Regions from separate parts of the Pseudoalteromonas luteoviolacea genome, predicted to be linked through region 1. Evidence: predicted binding sites of a transcription regulator. Region 1 holds the regulator's gene; the other holds the start of a gene.
What was found. The regulator NrdR, encoded in region 1, represses ribonucleotide reductase genes. The targets are predictions, from matches to a motif close to AAACACNANATNTNGTGTTT.
Positions count from the first base shown of each region.

Region 2: a site for NrdR is predicted at 7,075-7,094, ahead of nrdA (class 1a ribonucleoside-diphosphate reductase subunit alpha). Genes of this name have one in related genera too.

Region 1 is NZ_CP015411.1:1,248,683-1,258,200, forward strand. It holds gene thrB (homoserine kinase) at 1-282, shown strand, start outside; gene thrC (threonine synthase) at 293-1,576, shown strand; gene glyA (serine hydroxymethyltransferase) at 1,834-3,090, shown strand; gene nrdR (transcriptional regulator NrdR) at 3,254-3,703, shown strand; gene ribD (bifunctional diaminohydroxyphosphoribosylaminopyrimidine deaminase/5-amino-6-(5-phosphoribosylamino)uracil reductase RibD) at 3,703-4,818, shown strand; gene S4054249_RS05475 (riboflavin synthase) at 4,827-5,483, shown strand; gene ribBA (bifunctional 3,4-dihydroxy-2-butanone-4-phosphate synthase/GTP cyclohydrolase II) at 5,519-6,631, shown strand; gene ribH (6,7-dimethyl-8-ribityllumazine synthase) at 6,747-7,211, shown strand; gene nusB (transcription antitermination factor NusB) at 7,223-7,633, shown strand; gene thiL (thiamine-phosphate kinase) at 7,678-8,643, shown strand; gene S4054249_RS05500 (phosphatidylglycerophosphatase A family protein) at 8,652-9,137, shown strand; gene S4054249_RS05505 (ligand-binding sensor domain-containing diguanylate cyclase) at 9,163-9,518, shown strand, end outside.
Region 2 is NZ_CP015411.1:2,214,711-2,224,228, forward strand. It holds gene S4054249_RS09435 (DUF4331 family protein) at 1-935, shown strand, start outside; gene S4054249_RS09440 (hypothetical protein) at 1,048-1,239, shown strand; gene egtB (ergothioneine biosynthesis protein EgtB) at 1,554-2,831, shown strand; gene S4054249_RS09450 (L-histidine N(alpha)-methyltransferase) at 2,828-3,829, shown strand; gene S4054249_RS09455 (PhzF family phenazine biosynthesis protein) at 3,868-4,680, shown strand; gene nrdA (class 1a ribonucleoside-diphosphate reductase subunit alpha) at 4,746-7,031, opposite strand; gene S4054249_RS09465 (HAD family hydrolase) at 7,366-8,013, opposite strand; gene ubiG (bifunctional 2-polyprenyl-6-hydroxyphenol methylase/3-demethylubiquinol 3-O-methyltransferase UbiG) at 8,010-8,720, opposite strand; gene gyrA (DNA gyrase subunit A) at 8,902-9,518, shown strand, end outside.

The DNA of each region.
Region 1 (9,518 bases):
TTGAATCGATTTGATGAGGCTGTTGCGCTCATGCGAGATAATCTGGCAGAACCAAGTCGTTCGCCACTTATTGAAGGATTTGAAGAGGCAAAACTGAGTTTACCTGAGTTGGGCGCCAGTGTGGTCAGCATATCTGGCGCTGGTCCGACGCTTTTTGCGCTGTGTCATTCATTAGAGATTGCGCAAAAGTGTCAACACTGGCTGCAGTCACACTACTTGAACGGACAAGGGTTTAGTCATATTTGTAAAATAGACAGTCTGGGCACTAGAGAACTGGTTTAAGGAATTAAAAATGAATTTAGTTAATCTTATGGAGCCTGAGCAGCAGGTTTCATTTACAGAAGCGGTGAAAATTGGCCTAGGGCGTAATCAAGGCGTGTTTTTTCCAGAGAAATTAGCAGCAATTGAAAATGTTGATGCGTTGTTAGCGATGCCATTTAAAGCCCGCAGTAGTAAAATTTTACAGCATTTAATCGGTGATGAGCTGCCAAGTGATACGCTTGATGAAATGGTGAATAGCGCATTTAATTTTCCGGCGCCAATGGTTGAAATTGAAAAGAATACGTATTGTTTAGAGCTATTTCATGGTCCGACACTGGCGTTTAAAGATTTCGGCGGGCGCTTTATGTCTGAGTGCATTGGCTTATTTAGTCAAGGCGAGCGGGTTACGATTTTAACAGCGACCAGTGGAGATACTGGCGCAGCGGTTGCCCATGCATTTTACGGTAAAGAAAACGTAGACGTAGTAATTTTATACCCGCAAGGCAAAATTTCGCTGGCACAACAAAAGTTATTCACAACGCTTGGTAATAATATTCATTGTTATGCCGTGGAAGGCAGTTTTGACGACTGCCAGGCACTGGTAAAACAAGCTTTTTTAGATGAAGAAGTTAAGTCTAAGTTGGGCCTGAACTCGGCCAATTCAATTAACATCAGTCGTTTGTTGGCGCAAGTATGTTATTACTTCGAAGCTTTCGCACAGTTATCTCAGTCTCAACGAGAGCAAGTGCATGTATCTGTACCCAGTGGTAATTTTGGTAATGTCTGTGCTGCAATGATTGCAGCTGCAATTGGTTTGCCGATTAAAAAGCTAAGTGCTACGACGAATCAGAATGACACAGTACCGCGTTACATAGCGACAGGCAATTGGTCACCGAACGCAACTTTAGAGTCTTTGTCCAATGCGATGGATGTGAGTAAACCTAATAACTGGCCTCGTGTTGAGAGTATGCTTAAAAGAGGAGTATTCGATAAAGATGATTTTTATTCATGTTCCGTGTCTGAATCTCGTACTCAAGAAGTGATGAAACAAATCAACAAGCAAGGTTATGTAGCAGAGCCGCACACTGCAATTGCTTATGAAGGCTTGCAAATCAATAAATCTTCCCATGAAATCGGGATCTTTTTAGCGACGGCTCATCCGGCTAAATTCAAAGAATCTGTTGAAGGTGTTTTAGAACAACAACTTGACATGCCTAAAGTACTTTCAGATGCGCTGAATAAGCCTTGCCTAGCTGAATGCATCTCAGCCGACTACGAGGGGCTTAAGCGGCGCCTATTTGAAAAATTAGGCTAGTTTAGTTTCTTGTTTTTTACGCTTGTGCATACATTCATTGATGAAGGGTGAATGTATGCACATTTTAATTTTAAATGATCTAATCAATTCATATAAATATTTTTTATATTTAAATAAAAAAATATCATCCCAGAAACACTGTGAAATAAATTCAATCCTTGCTTAAATAGAGCCACGCAGATTTCGTAGGCAATTGGATGTAAATTGCGTACAATTGCATTCGGTAAATTTAATCATACGTGCACCTAGGAGAAACCATGTTAGAACGTAACATGAATATTGCAGATTTTGACCCTGAATTATTTAACGCGATCCAGTCTGAAACGACTCGTCAAGAAGAGCACATCGAGCTTATCGCATCTGAAAACTACTGTAGCCCGCGTGTTTTAGAGGCTCAAGGGTCACAACTTACAAACAAGTACGCAGAAGGTTACCCTGGCAAGCGTTATTATGGCGGTTGTGAGCACGTAGATGTGGTTGAGCAACTAGCTATTGACCGTGCATGTGAGCTATTCGGTGCCGATTATGCAAACGTACAGCCGCACGCTGGTTCACAGGCTAATGCTGCGGTTTTCCAAGCCCTTCTTCAACCACATGACACTGTTCTAGGTATGAGCCTTGCACATGGTGGTCACTTAACTCATGGTTCTCACGTTAACTTCTCTGGTAAGACTTACAACGCGATTCAGTATGGTCTGAATGAAGAAACAGGCGAAATTGATTACGCACAAGTTGAAGCTTTAGCGCTAGAGCACAAGCCAAAAATGATCATTGGTGGTTTTTCTGCATACTCAGGTATCGTTGACTGGGCTAAGTTCCGTGAAATCGCGGATAAAGTTGGCGCATACTTACTTGTTGATATGGCTCACGTAGCTGGCCTAGTTGCGGCAGGTGTATACCCTAACCCTGTGCCTCATGCGCATGTTGTAACTACAACTACGCACAAAACATTGGCTGGCCCTCGTGGTGGTTTGATTGTTTCAGCATGTGGTGACGAAGACGTTTATAAAAAGTTAAACAGTGCTGTATTCCCTGGTGGTCAAGGTGGCCCATTATGTCACGTTATCGCTGCAAAAGCGGTTGCATTCAAAGAAGCACTAGAGCCAGAGTTTAAAACATACCAAACTCAAGTCGTTAAAAATGCACAAGCGATGGTTGCTGTACTTCAAGAGCGTGGTTATAAAGTTGTTTCTGGTAAAACAGACAACCACCTGTTCTTGCTTGACCTAATCGATAAAGACATCACAGGTAAAGATGCAGATGCAGCGCTTGGTCGTGCAAACATCACGGTTAATAAAAACTCAGTACCAAATGACCCTCGTTCACCGTTTGTAACATCAGGTCTTCGTATTGGTTCTCCGGCTATCACACGTCGTGGTTTCAAAGAAGCTGAAGCAGGTGAGTTAGCTGGTTGGATCTGTGATGTTTTAGATAACATCAACGATGAATCAGTTCAGGCAGAAGTGAAAGAAAAGGTAAAAGCTATCTGTGCTAAATTACCTGTTTACGCATAATTAAACTCACAATTTGCGTTATTTTTGATATTATAAAGGCCGCTTTTATGCGGCCTTTTTGTTATCTCTTACTTTTGCGTTTTAAACGCATGCACCAGTTATGTTTTGGTTTCGAAGATAATTAAACGCAGCATATAAAAATATTACCCAACAGTGAGAATATATGCATTGTCCTTTTTGTACGGCAAAAGATACTAAAGTTATTGATTCGCGTTTGGTGGCTTCAGGTCATCAAGTACGACGCCGTCGCGAGTGTATAGTTTGTCATGAGCGTTTCACCACGTTTGAAGGGGCAGAACTATTAATGCCCAGAGTGATTAAACAAGATGGCACGCGAGAGCCCTTTAACGAAGATAAGTTGCTCAATGGTTTACATCGTGCGTTAGAAAAGCGCCCCGTCAGTACAGAACAAGTTGAAGAGGTTGTTCATCAAATCAAATCACAGATCCGCTCAACTGGTGAGCGCGAAGTGAATAGTAAAATGATCGGCGAATGCATTATGGAGGCACTAAAAAAACTCGATAAAGTTGCGTACGTTCGATTTGCTTCTGTTTATCGCAGTTTTGAAGACATTAAAGAGTTTGGTGAAGAAATCGCAAGATTGGGTGATTAATGGACTTTACGCAGGTTGATCATAACTATATGGCAATGGCCATTGAACTTGCAAAGCAAGGGCAATACACAACAACACCAAATCCCAATGTAGGCTGCGTTATTGTTAAAGAGGGCGAGATCATTGGTAAGGGTTTTCATATCCAAGCAGGTGGTCCTCATGCTGAGGTGCATGCACTCAGAGAAGCTGCTGGCAATACTCAAGGTGCCACAGCCTACGTAACGCTGGAGCCATGCAGCCATTATGGTCGTACACCGCCTTGTGCAAAAGGCTTAATTGATGCTGGTGTAGCAAGAGTTGTGTGTGCCATGGTTGACCCCAACCCACAAGTTGCTGGCAATGGCCTTAGAATGCTCGAAGAAGCGGGCATTGAAACTGCTTTTGGATTAATGGAAGGCGCTGCGCGTGCGTTGAATAAAGGGTTTCTAAAAAGAATGGAAACCGGTAAGCCTTACGTTATTGCAAAGCTTGCAGCTAGCTTGGATGGAAAAACAGCACTACAAAATGGACAGAGTAAGTGGATCACTGGGCCCCAGGCTAGACAAGATGTACAAAGCTTTCGTGCACAGAGCTGTGCAATTTTATCCGGTGCAGATACGGTATTGGTTGACGATGCTAAACTAAATGTGCGGGCCGATGAATTTAGTGATTGTGGTAAAGTAGAGTTACTGACTCAATTGCGCCAGCCTGTCCGTGTAATTATTGATACTCAAAATCGGTTACACCCGACGCTAAAATTATTTAGTCATGACTCTAAAATCATTATTTTACGTACCAAACTTGATAATCAGCATCAATGGCCTCATTTCGTAGAGCAAGTCTGCTTGCCTGAGGTAGCAGGTAAATTAGATTTACATGCTGCGATGATATTTTTGGCAGCGCAAAACTTTAACCAAGTATGGTTGGAAGCCGGTGCTACTTTGTGTGGTGCAATGCATCAACAAAATTTAATAGATGAATATATCATATACATGGCACCCAAAATTATTGGTGAAGGTGGTAGAGGATTGTTTAACAGCTCGGTATTGACCGAGATGGATCAAATTCCCGAACTAGAAATAATTGAGAGTGTCCAAGTTGGCACAGATATCCGCATTAGTGCGATCAAGAAATAAGAGTAAATATGTTTACAGGTATTATTGAAGCAACCGGCACATTGACCGAACTGACCTTAAAGCAAGGCGATTTGAGCGTTAAAGTGCAATCGCAAAATTTGGATATGTCTGATGTCGCGCTTGGGGACAGTATTGCAACAAATGGTGTGTGTTTGACTGTAGTAGAAAAGTTCAATGATGGCTTTAGGGCTGACGTATCAAATGAAACTTTGTCGCTTACCCGATTTGGCGAATATAAAGTTGGTCAAAAGGTTAACTTGGAAAAAGCGCTGCAGCCAATATCTCGCCTTGGTGGACACTTAGTATCAGGTCACGTGGATGGTATTGCAAGCATTGTAGCCGTTGAGGCCAACGCTCGCGCAACTGATTATTGGCTATCGGCGCCTCGCGAATTGTTGAAGTATATTCCATATAAGGGTTCGGTGGCTATTGATGGGATCAGTTTGACTGTCAATGCCATTGAAGAAAGTAAGTTTAAACTTACCATCGTGCCTCACACAGCACAAGAAACAACAATAGCAGACTTTAAAGTTGGCACTTTGGTGAATTTAGAAGTTGATCAAATTGCTAGATATTTGGAGCGTTTAGTGCAAGGCAATCAAAGCGCGCCAAGTGAATCGACTCTCACAACCAGTTTGTTGGCGCAAGCTGGCTTTATTAAGTAATTGGCCATTCAAACAAAGTAATTAATGGGAAAATTATGAGCTTAAACAGCGCAAAAGAAATCATCGAAGACATTAAAGCCGGTAAAATGGTTATCTTGATGGACGATGAAGATCGAGAAAATGAAGGCGACTTAATCATCGCGGCAGAGCATATCACGTCCGAAGCGATTAATTTTATGGCGACCTATGGCCGTGGCCTTATTTGCTTAACTATGACGCAAGAGAGATGTCAGCAACTCGACCTTCCGCTAATGGTTAGAAATAACGGCGCTCAGTTTTCTACTAACTTTACAATGTCAATTGAAGCGGCTAAAGGTGTAACAACGGGTATCTCAGCAGCAGATAGGGCAAGAACAGTGCAAGCCGCAGTTGCTAAAGGCGCGGTGCCTGAAGATATTGTTCAGCCGGGTCATATTTTCCCTATTATGGCGCAACCAGGTGGTGTCTTGACTCGAGCGGGTCATACTGAGGCGGGTTGTGATTTGGCTCGTTTGGCAGGCCTTGAGCCTTCATCAGTGATTGTAGAGATCTTAAACCCTGATGGCACGATGGCAAGGCGCCCTGAACTAGAGGTATTTGCAAAAGAACACAATATTAAAATTGGTACTATTGCTGATTTAATTGAATATAGGAACTTGAACGAAACTACGATAGAAAGAGTAGCTAAGTGTAAGTTACCAACAGAGTTTGGTGAGTTTGATTTAGTTACATATAAAGACACTATCGATAATCAACTTCACTATGTGCTTCTTAAAGGCGAAGTGAAAGAAAATGAACCAACGCTAGTACGTGTTCATTTACAAAGCACCTTTAATGATATTTTATTGTCTGATAGAAGTGCAGATCGTAGCTGGACACTTCATGGCGCAATGAAGCACATTTCTGAAAATGAAGGGGCGCTAGTTATTTTAGGTAAGAGCGAGCAAACTGAAGATTTAGAACAGTTAGTTAAGGCATTTGCTGCCGAAGACCAAGGTGAAAAAATCAATTACCGTAAGTTTCAAGGGACTTCTCGTACAGTTGGCGTGGGCTCTCAAATTCTAGCTGACTTAGGCATTCAGAAAATGCGCCTTATGAGTTTGCCGAAGAAATATCACGCACTTTCGGGCTTCCACTTAGAAGTTGTCGATTATGTAGAGCCGAAATAATCTCGGTCATCACTTTTTACACCTACTGTCTGGTTGGACAGTAGGTGTTTTTCTTTAAGATGTGCTATTATGCGCGTCAATTTGGCTATTGCTAATACTGATCAGGAATCATCTAATGAAAATAATTGAAGGTAACAAGTTCGCACCAGGTAAAAAATTTGCCATTGTCATTTCTCGTTTTAACGATTTCATCGGCAGCAGCTTACTAGAAGGTGCAGTAGATGAACTTAAACGCACAGGCGGCGTAAAAGATGAAGACATCACAGTGGTATATGTGCCAGGTGCAGTTGAGTTACCTCTTGCAGCTAAACGTGTTGCAATGAAAAAAGAGCATGATGCTATTATCGCGCTAGGCGTTATTATTCGTGGTGGTACACCACACTTTGATTTGGTTGCTAACGAATCTAATAAAGGACTAGCATGCGTTTCATTAGACTACGATATTCCAGTTGCTTTTGGTGTATTGACGACAGAAAGTATTGAGCAAGCTATCGAACGTGCGGGAACTAAAATGGGTAACAAGGGTGGCGAAGCTGCACTTGGTGCTCTAGAAATGGTTAACGTACTTGAGCAAATTTAAGAGGAATCTAAGTGAAACCAGCAGCTAGACGTAAAGCGCGTGTGCTTGCATTGCAAGCTGTCTACTCATGGCAGTTAAGTGGCAACCCTATTGCTGATATTGAACAGCAAATGCTAATCGAAAACGACGTATCAAAAGTAGATGTGGAGTATTTTAAAGATTTAGCACGTGGTGTTGCAGTAAACCATAAACAGTTGGATGAAGCGATTCAGCCTCACCTATCTCGTCCATTTGACGACTTAGATATGGTTGAATTAGCGACTTTACGCGTCAGTGCGTATGAGCTTAAGTTCCGTGAAGATGTGCCATATAAAGTGGCTATCAACGAAGGGATTGAACTGGCCAAAATGTTTGGTGCAGAAGACAGCCATAAATTTGTAAATGGCGTGTTGGACAAAGCAGTTAAGAAAATCCGCAAATAAGCAGAATCATGAGGAGAGCCGGCGTTGGCCGGCTTTTTTAATGTATGAAGGAATTTGAGTTAATTAATCATTACTTCAAAGGCAGAGGCATAACTCGCCGTGATGTTGCCGTTGGTATTGGTGATGATTGTGCTGTTGTTGATATTCCCGAGAACTGTCAACTTGCAGTAACCACAGACACCTTAGTTGAAGGTGTACACTTTTTCTCCGACATTCCTGCCAGAGCGTTAGGTCATCGCGTGTTAGCGGTAAACCTCAGTGATCTTGCCGCAATGGGGGCTGAGCCCACATGGATATCTATTGGACTCACTTTACCTAATGTAGATATGGCTTGGTTGGAGGAGTTTACCGAAGGGTTGCACGAAATTGCTGAATACTACAATGTGCAGCTGATAGGTGGAGACACCACACAAGGACCTTTAACCATCACGATTTGCGCCAAAGGCATCATTCCAAAGGGTAAATCTTTAACACGTTCTGGTGCCAACGTTGGCGATTGGATATATATTACTGGGCCTGTAGGTGACGCTGCTTTAGCGATTGAGTCGCGTAAACGCGGCATTGAACTCAGTTCTGAGCAACATAAGCGCGTAGTCGAAAAGCTACACTATCCAAAACCTCACGTTGCGGCAGGGCAGGTTTTAAGAGGCCTTGCGACTTCCTGTATTGATATCTCTGACGGCTTACTTGCTGATCTTCAGCATATTGTTGATCGTTCAATGGTTGGGGCTGATATCGATATCGATAAGGTGCCAATTTCTGATGATTTACGAGCGTTAGAAGACACAGCACTGAGAGAGATGCTGAGTTTGTCATACGGTGATGATTATCAATTACTTTTTACAGTAAATGACAATAACAGAAGTGCCGTCGAAGCAAGGTTAATGCAGTATGGTGTTGAAGCAACATGCATAGGGCAAGTAACAAATACACTTGGCTCTGTAGAGCTTTACAAAGATGGCGAGAAGTACTCTATTAAAGAGCAAGCTGGCTATGAACACTTTAATTAGGAGCGAGCTTGGATAAGTCGTTAAAATTCAATCTCAAACGCCCACATCAGTTTTTTGCATTGGGGTTTGGTACAGGCCTTGCGCCTAAAGCCCCAGGTACAGTTGGGACCTTAGCTGCATTACCTTTCATATTTGCTACGATGACTTTACCAATTTGGTTTCAAGTTAGTCTCGCGATTCTCATGACAATTTTTGGTGTTTGGGTTTGTGGCAAAACTGCACGCGACGTAAATGTTCATGATCATCCAGCCATAGTGTGGGATGAAGTCGTTGGTTTTTATATTACGATGATAGGCGCCGCAATCAACTGGCAGTCATTGTTGGTGGGCTTTTTGCTGTTTCGCTTTTTTGATATTGCGAAACCTGGCCCGATTAGAATGTTAGACAAGAAGTTACATGGTGGTCGTGGGATCATGGCCGATGATGTATTGGCAGGTATTTTTTCATTGATTTGTATTCAAGCTTTGTTTAAAACAGGGGTCCTAGGCGGCTAAATTAAAGTTGAGAAAGAGGGAATCTATGCACAAGTTTTTCCTACTGTTAATTATGGCGGTTGTATTCAATGTGAATGCAGCGATTAACGACTATGTTGTAAAACAGTGGAATATGCAAAATGATTTACCATCACAGAGTATTAAAAGTGTGGTGCAAGATCAGCAAGGCTATATTTGGCTCGGAACACAATTTGGTCTGAGTCGCTTCGATGGACATCAGTTCGTCAACTTTAATACTCAAAATACGAACTTCTTGGTAAGTAACGCGATCAATAAACTTGTGGTTGATCGCTTTGGCATGTTGTGGGTAGGTACGCGACGAGGCGTATTGCGCATAGATCCACAAACTATGAAAGCGCAGAAATTCAAAATTCAAGCTGA
Region 2 (9,518 bases), 970 kb from region 1:
CTGAATTTGATCTGACTGATATGTTTGTATTTGACTCAGAGCGCCGTGGTTACACTGCATTTATGATGGATGTGAATCCAACCACCCAAGGCAGTGCTGCTTTTGGAGACAAAGGTGTTTACAGCTTTCATATTGCCAATGATAAATTCTTTCGAAATGGTGGAATAACGATTACAGCACATGTAGAAGGTGAACAATTGGTTTTTGGGCTCGTAGATGGCGCGAATCAAGCTGTTGGTACAAAAGGTAAGATATTTGGTAAGGCTAAAATAGGCAAAACCGTCAAATTTAAGAATGACGTAAAGGTATGGAGCGGTGCAGCACGAGATCCATTTGTTGGAAATTCCGAAGGCATTGTCGGGTTTTTAACAACTCTGATTGGCAAAGGGAAACTTGATTTGTCTCAGTTCAATAATGGGGTTGACTTATTTAAAGACTTTAATAGCAGCATCATTTTAGTTGAAGTGCCAAACGACATGTTGCCTAAAAATATTAACGTGTATGCCAGTAGTGCGATGTACAATGTTGACCAGTGGGTACAAGTGAATCGAGTGGCAAACCCGCTTGTGACACATATGTTTTTGGCAAATAACAAAATGGAAGTGAATGAGCATATTCAACACCGCCCTGATAGTGATATGTCACGAAGGTATGCGATATCTGGGATGGTGTTAAGGGCTGTCGCTCTTGATGGGAAATTGTCTAACCCTGTCGAATATGCGGACTCAGTTGCAGCGCAATTGTTACCTGATATGATTTCTTACAAGGTGGGTAGCAGTGCTGAGTATGGCTACCCCAAAGTCAATGGACGTAAACCCAATGACGACGGCATGGACGCAGTGCTAAGCTTACTGGTTGGGCGTAAGGTCACTGATTATGCAAATACCTTTAATCGACACCCTGTTAAGTTTCCATATGTCGTACCAGTACGGTAATACCTTCTTTATTATTTAGCCCGACCATGGTGTTTCCCATAGTTGAGAAACACCACAATACATCCGTCCCTTTTTGGATAGTATATTCAAGACACTGTTAGGTATGCCTTACATGCTGGACTTAACTTTGATGAAAATCAGTGGCGGCTTGGAAATTATGTTAAATATCACAGACTGTCTTAATCACGACACTGCCCATCATTATGAGTTCCAATTGGACCATGAAACCGCGTCTGTTGAGGATATTCATCGTCATTTAATTAAGTTGAGAGCGATACGTATCTCTGAGCGCTATCAATTTTAAATGTTTAGATTGATTACAAGGTAAATCCCAGAATAAAAAATACACTTAGACATAAATAGAAGTGTTTGAGACATGCATATTTGAAAGGCACAAAGGGATACTGCCTTAAGTAAGCTGATGTTGGTGAGGTTACGATGCCAATGTATGGTCTAAGTTGGGTATTAAAGGTTTTTTTATATGAAATTGAAATAAATTAGCTAAATTGAAACATTGGGTTAACATTGTATTACGCTGAGATAATATCGTGGTCTGTTTGTTAGATACAGTGATAAATAGGCTTCTGACACAGGATAGACATTTCAATCAGGTAGTTTATGAATCGACGGCAACCAATTGAGAAAGTAAAAATTACACATTTAATTAATAAATACCTTAGGATCAGAGCATATTCAACGGCCTTATGCGCAAACTTACAAGTTGAAGATTATACAGTTCAACCTATTGCTGATGTTAGCCCGCCGAAGTGGCATTTAGGTCATACGACGTGGTTTTTTGAAGAAGTTATCTTAGTAAAACACATGGCTGATTACACAAGATTTCACCAAGGGTATCGCATGCTATTTAATTCATACTATAAATCAGCTGGCGAACATTGGTTGCAAAGCCAACGGGGTGACCTGTCAAGACCAACGGTTGATGAGGTCATTGATTACCGAAGCTATGTAGATAAGCAAGTTGTGGACTTTTTATCCTTAGCTAACGTGGACGAATCGGTACTATCTTTATTAGAAATCGGGTTACATCACGAACAGCAACATCAAGAGCTGTTGCTTATGGATATCAAATATATATTAGGCTGTAATCCTCTTTCCCCTGTTTATTGCGATCAGGCGTTAGACACCATATTAACGCTAGAAAAAGCACAATGGTGTACGTTTGACGAAGGCGTTTATGAAGTCGGTGCTATTGATAGTGGGTTTGCTTATGATAATGAAAAACCAAGACACAAGATCTATAACTATGCTTTTGCTATTAGTGAAAACACAATCACAAATGGCGAATATTTGGCGTTTATTCAAGATGGTGGATATGACCGAGCAGAGTTTTGGCTGAGTCTGGGGTGGGAGTGGTTAACCGACAAGAAAATTGCTCATCCTTTGTACTGGAAAAAGATAGGCAAGGAATGGTTTGAGTTTACACTACATGGTTTGATGCCGTTAGACCTCAATCTTCCTGTCACACATGTTAGCTATTTTGAAGCCGACGCGTTTGCCAGTTGGAAAGGCGTAAGACTACCCATAGAGCAAGAATTAGAGATTTATTTATCAGCTAGCTCTGCTTGTACGGTGACACCTGATAGTAAGAAGCGAAGCGACAATAAGACAAGTATGTACCATCCTGTAGCGAGTGACGCGCATTTTGGCCAGGTTTGGTGTTGGACGAAAAGCCACTATTCGGGCTACCCCGGTTACAAGCCATATCAGGGGATGCTAAACGAATACAATGGTAAGTTCATGTGCAACCAGTTTGTTTTGAAAGGTGGATGTGTGGCTACACCCAGTGATCATTATCGCCATAGTTATCGAAATTTTTATCAACCACATCAGCGCTGGATGTTTTCTGGCATCAGACTAGCTAAGGATATTGAATGACACATTTTAGACTTTTAACCCGAACCTCCGGTGGAGAAGTATCACATGATGATCAGTTTGCAATTGATGTACTGACTGGGTTGAGTGCGACTCGGAAGCATTTATCTGCAAAGTACTTTTACGATGATACCGGTAGTGAAATTTTCCAAAAAATTACTCGGCATCAAGACTATTATTTAACCACAAAAGAAGTTGAAATCATTTCCAATATCAAAAATCAGTTAGCTGGTGTGATTGATGAGCAAGAAATTGACATTATTGAACTAGGTGTTGGGGATGGACATAAAAGTCAGTTAATTATTGATGGCTTTTTACAAAGTGGCTGTAAAGTCAACTTTTACCCAATCGATATCTCAGAAAAAGCCATGTTCATGTTACAAGAAAATATAGTGCCGAATGATAATTTAACTATTCATGGTGTGATAGCGGAGTATTTTGATGGCCTGAAACTGGTAAGGGGACAATCTAAAAACAAGCAGCTAGTTCTATTTTTGGGTTCTAACATAGGTAACTTTAATCGGGAGCAAAGTCTTGGTTTTCTTCGAAAACTTTGGGCCAGCCTCGAGGCTTCTGATTATGTGTTTATTGGCTATGATTTAAAAAAAGATGTGCAGAAGCTTACTGCCGCTTATAATGATGCCGATGGGTTAACTGCTCAGTTTAATCTTAACCTGTTGAATCGTATCAACACTGAGCTAGGTGGAAATTTCAAGCTGGATAAGTTTCAGCATTTTGGTGTTTATAATCCCGTATTGGGTGCTATGGAAAGCTATGTACTGTCGACTGAAAAGCAAGAGGTTTATATTTCGGCACTGCAACGAGCTTTTCAATTTGATGCATATGAAGCGATACACCTAGAGTATTCGTATAAATTCTCAAAGAAAGATATAAGTCAGCTCTCTCAACAAACTGGTTTTACAGTGGTCAAGCATTTTACTGATAGCAATGCGTATTTTGTAGACTCTTTGTGGCAAGTAGTGAAAGAAGCGCGCCAATAACTTTTTATGACCAAGTTTAGATAGCATAGATATGATGTATGCGTGGGCAACTTGATATGAGAATGTGCGGTGTTCGGCGAGTGTTTTGCTCGGGTAATTACATTGGTAATCTCGCATTTGTGGTCATATGCGAGGACATCAGTGAGTTTTGTAACACACAACACCTTCATCGCATTGCTATCAATAACAATATAGCTGCCACTGCTTTTATTGTTTACTATGATGATGGGGTCTATGGTATCAAATGGTTTTCGCCATATGGTGAAATTCAATTTTGTGGCCATGCCACGCTTGCCGCCGCTGATGTAATAATGACCTGCGATTCTCTCGCTGAGCCCCAAGCAATCACTTTTAAGTCTTCAAGCCGGACAATACGTGTGTTCAGTGAAGATGAAAATCTTTATGAGATGTACTTGTCTCAAACAACACTTGAAACCACCACGACATTTTGTGAAATATCACCGATATTTAATCAATCCCTAAGTACTGTTAAGCAAACAGAGCACAGTGATGGGTATTTTGTTGCACAAGTCGTAAATAAGTACAGTCTGATCGACTTTGACTTTATAGCCGAGGAATATAGCAAATATACTCGTAGGGCTTTGCTGGTCACCACAGCTGATGGTTTGCAAACTAACAGCCTTTATTTTAGATATTTTGCTCCTCAATATGGCAGCAAAGAAGACCGAGCAACAGGATCAGCTGCTCCTTTATTGGCGTCTTTTTGGCAGTTACCAGTAAACACATTGTTTAATTGCTATCAGCTTTCCTTAAGCGGTGCGTTTTATCAGATTTATAAAAAAGCGCAGCAAGTTTGCGTGAAGGCAAAAGTCATTAAGCAAGGATTATAAATTGGTAGAGTATGCTTGTACTAAAAAGCCCAGCTATTAGCTGGGCTTTTTAATTTAAATGCTTATTAAATCTTACAAGCGCCGCCTTCACAGCCATCATCTTCAGGCTCAGGCTTCAACTCGTCTTGTGCATCAGCAGCACCATCACGGGTGTTATGATAGTAAAGTGTCTTAACACCAAGCTTGTATGCTGTTAATAAGTCTTTTAGCAACAGCTTCATTGGTACTTTACCGCCTTCAAACTTAGTTGGGTCATAGTTTGTATTTGCAGAGATTGTTTGGTCGACAAACTTCTGCATGATACCAACTAGGCCTAAATAACCATCGTTAGAAGGGATGTCCCATAGTAGTTCGTACTGATCTTTAAGTTTCTCATACTCAGGCACAACTTGCTTTAGGATACCGTCTTTACTTGCTTTAACACTGATATGCCCGCGAGGCGGTTCAATACCATTTGTCGCGTTTGAGATCTGCGATGATGTTTCAGAAGGCATTAGCGCTGATAACGTTGAGTTTCTCATGCCATGCTCTTGAACACTTGCTCTTAGCGCGTCCCAGTCAAGGTGAAGTGGCTCGTCACAGATTGCATCGATGTCTTTTTTATAAGTATCGATCGGCATAATGCCTTGAGAGTATGTTGTCTCATTAAACTTAGGACATGCACCGCGCTCTTTTGCAAGTTCGTTAGACGCTTTCATCAAGTAGTATTGAATTGCTTCAAACGTTTTATGCGTTAAGCCGTTTGCACTGCCGTCTGAATATCTCTTACCATTTTTAGCTAGGTAGTAAGCAAAGTTGATGACACCTATACCCAGAGTACGACGTCCCATTGTTGCAGTGTGTGCTGCTGGAACAGGGTAGTCTTGGAAGTCTAGTAGGTTATCAAGTGCACGAACTGCAAGCTCTGCCAGCTCTTCAAGCTCAGATAAATCTTCAATCGCACCTAAGTTGAATGCAGATAGTGTACATAGTGCAATTTCACCTTCAGCGTCATTGACGTTGTTCAACGGTTTAGTTGGCAGCGCAATTTCTAAACATAAGTTAGATTGACGGATAGGGGCAACTTTCGAGTCAAATGGACTGTGTGTATTACAGTGATCAACGTTTTGTAGGTAAATACGACCCGTGCTTGCACGTTCCTGAGCAAACATTGAAAATAGCTCAATTGCTTTGATGCGCTTTTTACGAATTGACTCATCTTGCTCATACTTTAAATAGAGCTCTTCGAAACGTTCTTGGTCTTCAAAGAACGCATCGTATAGTCCCGGAGTATCCGAAGGGCTGAATAGCGTGATGTAATCATCTTTTAGTAAACGCGCATACATCGTTTTATTGAACTGAACACCGTAGTCCAAGTGACGAACACGGTTCTCTTCAACACCACGGTTATTTTTTAGCACCAGTAGGTTTTCAACTTCTAAGTGCCAAAGCGGATAGAATAAAGTGGCCGCTCCACCACGCACACCGCCTTGTGAACAGCTTTTAACTGCTGTTTGGAAGTGCTTGTAGAATGGAATACAACCAGTATGGAATGCTTCACCGTTACGGATAGGGCTACCAAGTGCACGAATGCGACCTGCATTTACTCCGATCCCAGCGCGTTGGCTCACATATTTAACAATAGCAGAAGAAGAGGCGTTGATTGAATCTAAGCTATCATCACACTCAATTAGTACACATGAACTAAACTGACGCGTCGGTGTACGAACACCTGCCATAATAGGCGTTGGTAGTGAGATTTTAAACTGTGACACGGCGTCGTAGAAACGTTTAATGTAGTCTAAACGCGTGTCTTTTTCATAATCTGAGAATAGGCTAGCGGCTACTAGTATGTACAAAAACTGCGCGCTTTCATAAATTTCGCCAGAAACACGGTTTTGTACTAAATATTTCCCTTCTAGCTGTTTTACCGCAGCGTAGCTAAAAGTCATGTCACGACTATGGTCAATGTAGTCATTCAACTCGTTGAATTCTTCACGAGTGTAATCTTTCAATAGGTGTTCGTCGTAGCGCTTGTCGTCAACAAGTTTTGCGACGTGGTCATATAGATGTGGTGGCTCAAATTGACCGTATGCTTTTTTTCTTAAATGAAACACTGCTAAACGCGCTGCAAGATATTGATAATCAGGCGTATCTTTAGAGATTAGATCAGCAGCTGCTTTTATGATTGTTTCATGGATATCTTCAGTACGGATCCCATCGTAAAACTGGATATGAGACTTCAATTCAACTTGAGAAACTGAAACGTTATCTAGGCCTTCCGCAGCCCAAGTAATAACACGATGGATTTTATCTAAATCAAGCGGCTCTTTACGACCGTTTCTTTTACTGACAGATAATTGTTGGTTCATAAGCTATGCCCGTATTCCCAAATTCTTATATTGGCTAGGAAATCACCACTAGATATGGTGCCTATTTGAAAGTGCATCACAAGATAGTGTGGTTGATATTATTTTGCAAGAGAACAACTTCACTCAAATTGTGGATAACATTGGGATAAATTACATGTGTTAGTATTTACTAACCTTCTGCTATCCACGGAATCTGTGTGCGTAAAAAAATCAACTTAAGCTCACTAATTTTTGCCTTTTTTTTGCAAAAAAACTGAATGATTTTTTTATGTTCAATTCTTTACCCAACTAAGTGTAAGACACAATATGTAGTGTCTCAAATTATAATTCTTCACTATATGTGCGAAATTATATCTGTCGGGTGTTTTAAGTTTAGGTCAGCCTGCCATGACCGAGCCACTTCTAAAGAAGGTATAAAGCCCCACAATGCAGCTACTGATCTCATATTTGCCGCTTTAGCGGCTGCGATATCACGTTCTGCATCGCCTACATAGATTGTTTGAGATACATTGGCCCCGAGCTTTTCAGCGGCTAACAATAGTGGAGCAGGGTGAGGTTTAGCAACCTCGAGCGTGTCACCACAGATGACAACTTCTATATTTCTCAACGTTTCTATATGCTTTAAAAGGGGAAAGGTCAAAAACTCAGGTTTGTTGGTGACTATTCCCACGGCGATGCCATTTTGATGTAAATACTGCAATAGTTTGTCAATGCCGTCAAAGCAATGACTGTGGATAGCAATATTACTTTCATAAAAGTCTAAAACTTGTTGCCTCAAGGTCGCTAAGTCATAGTTGACTAGCTTATCTTTAAACCCAACTTCAAGCAGGGCTTTGACGCCATTAGAAATGGCGGGGCTATATTCACTTTTCGAAAGTGTGGGTAATTCATGCTCTGTAAGAACATGGTTCAACGCGGCACCCAAATCATCGCTGGTATCAAGTAAAGTGCCGTCTAAATCAAATAAAACGGCTTGGATCATGCTAGTTTCTCGAAGTGGAGTAGGTAATTTACACTTACGTCATCTGTCAGGGTAAACGTTTTAGTGAATGGGTTATAACTAATTCCCGCAGCGGCACGTACTTTTAGTCCATGTTGCTCGGCCCAACTAATTAAAGTTGAAGGGCGGATGAATTTGTTGTGATCATGTGTGCCCTCAGGCACCATTTTTAAAAGTTTTTCCGCTGCGACCACAGCTAATAAATAAGCTTTATGTGTTTTGTTTAAAGTAGAAAAAAATACGCTGGCTCCGGGCTTTGCTGCTTTTGCGACAGCGGCGATGATTGCTGCAGGGTCTGGCACATGCTCTAACATTTCCATGCAAGTAACTACGTCAAACTGCTCAGGATGCTCATCAGCGAAAACTTCAGCGGGTATTTTTTGATAATCTACGCTGACACCGCTTTCAAGGCTGTGCAATTTAGCGACATTTAAAGGTTCTTGGCCCATATCAATGCCTGTCGCTTCTGCGCCAAGCTTAGCCATACTTTCAGTTAGGATCCCGCCACCACATCCAACATCAAGTACTTTCTTCGAGAATAATCCGGCACTTTTGTCGTTGATGAAGTCCAACCTTAATGGGTTGATGTCATGTAGCGGTTTAAATTCTCCCTCTGTATCCCACCATCTTTCGGCTATTTCTTCGAATTTTGCGATTTCTTGGTGGTCTACATTTTGATGTTCGGTCATAAAAAGCTTCCTCGTTTATCTGGGCGCATTGTATTGGCTATTTATAAAAATACCAGACATTTTACGACTGCAAATTGAATTTACCTGTGTTACTATCGGCAGCCGAATAAATAATAACTTAACCCTTTGTTGCTATTAGTGTGACACAAAAGGGCAAGACTCTGAAGGAAAGTGGTATCAAATGACTGATCTCGCCAATGAAATCCTCCCGGTCAATATTGAAGATGAATTGAAAAATTCATACCTTGATTACGCCATGAGCGTAATCGTAGGGCGTGCATTGCCAGACGTACGTGACGGACTGAAGCCAGTTCACCGTCGCGTACTTTTCGCAATGAACGAGCTACGAAATGACTGGAACAAACCTTATAAAAAATCAGCTCGTGTAGTCGGTGACGTCATCGGTAAATACCACCCTCATGGTGATAGTGCAGTATACGATACAATCGTACGTATGGCTCAGCCATTCTCTCTACGTTATATGCTTGTTGATGGCCAAGGTAACTTCGGTTCTGTCGATGGTGACTCCGCAGCGGCAATGCGTTATACCGAAGTACGTATGGCAAAGATGTCTCATGAGCTTCTTGCTGATCTTGACAAAGAAACGGTCGACTACGTACCTAACTATGATGGCACAGAGCAGATCCCTGACGTACTACCTACGAAAGTGCCAAACTTATTAGTGAATGGCTCTTCAGGTATCGCAGTTGGTATGGCGACAAACATCCCGCCACATAACCTAACTGAAGTGATCAATGGTTGCTTGGCAATTATTCAAAACCCTGACATCACCATTGA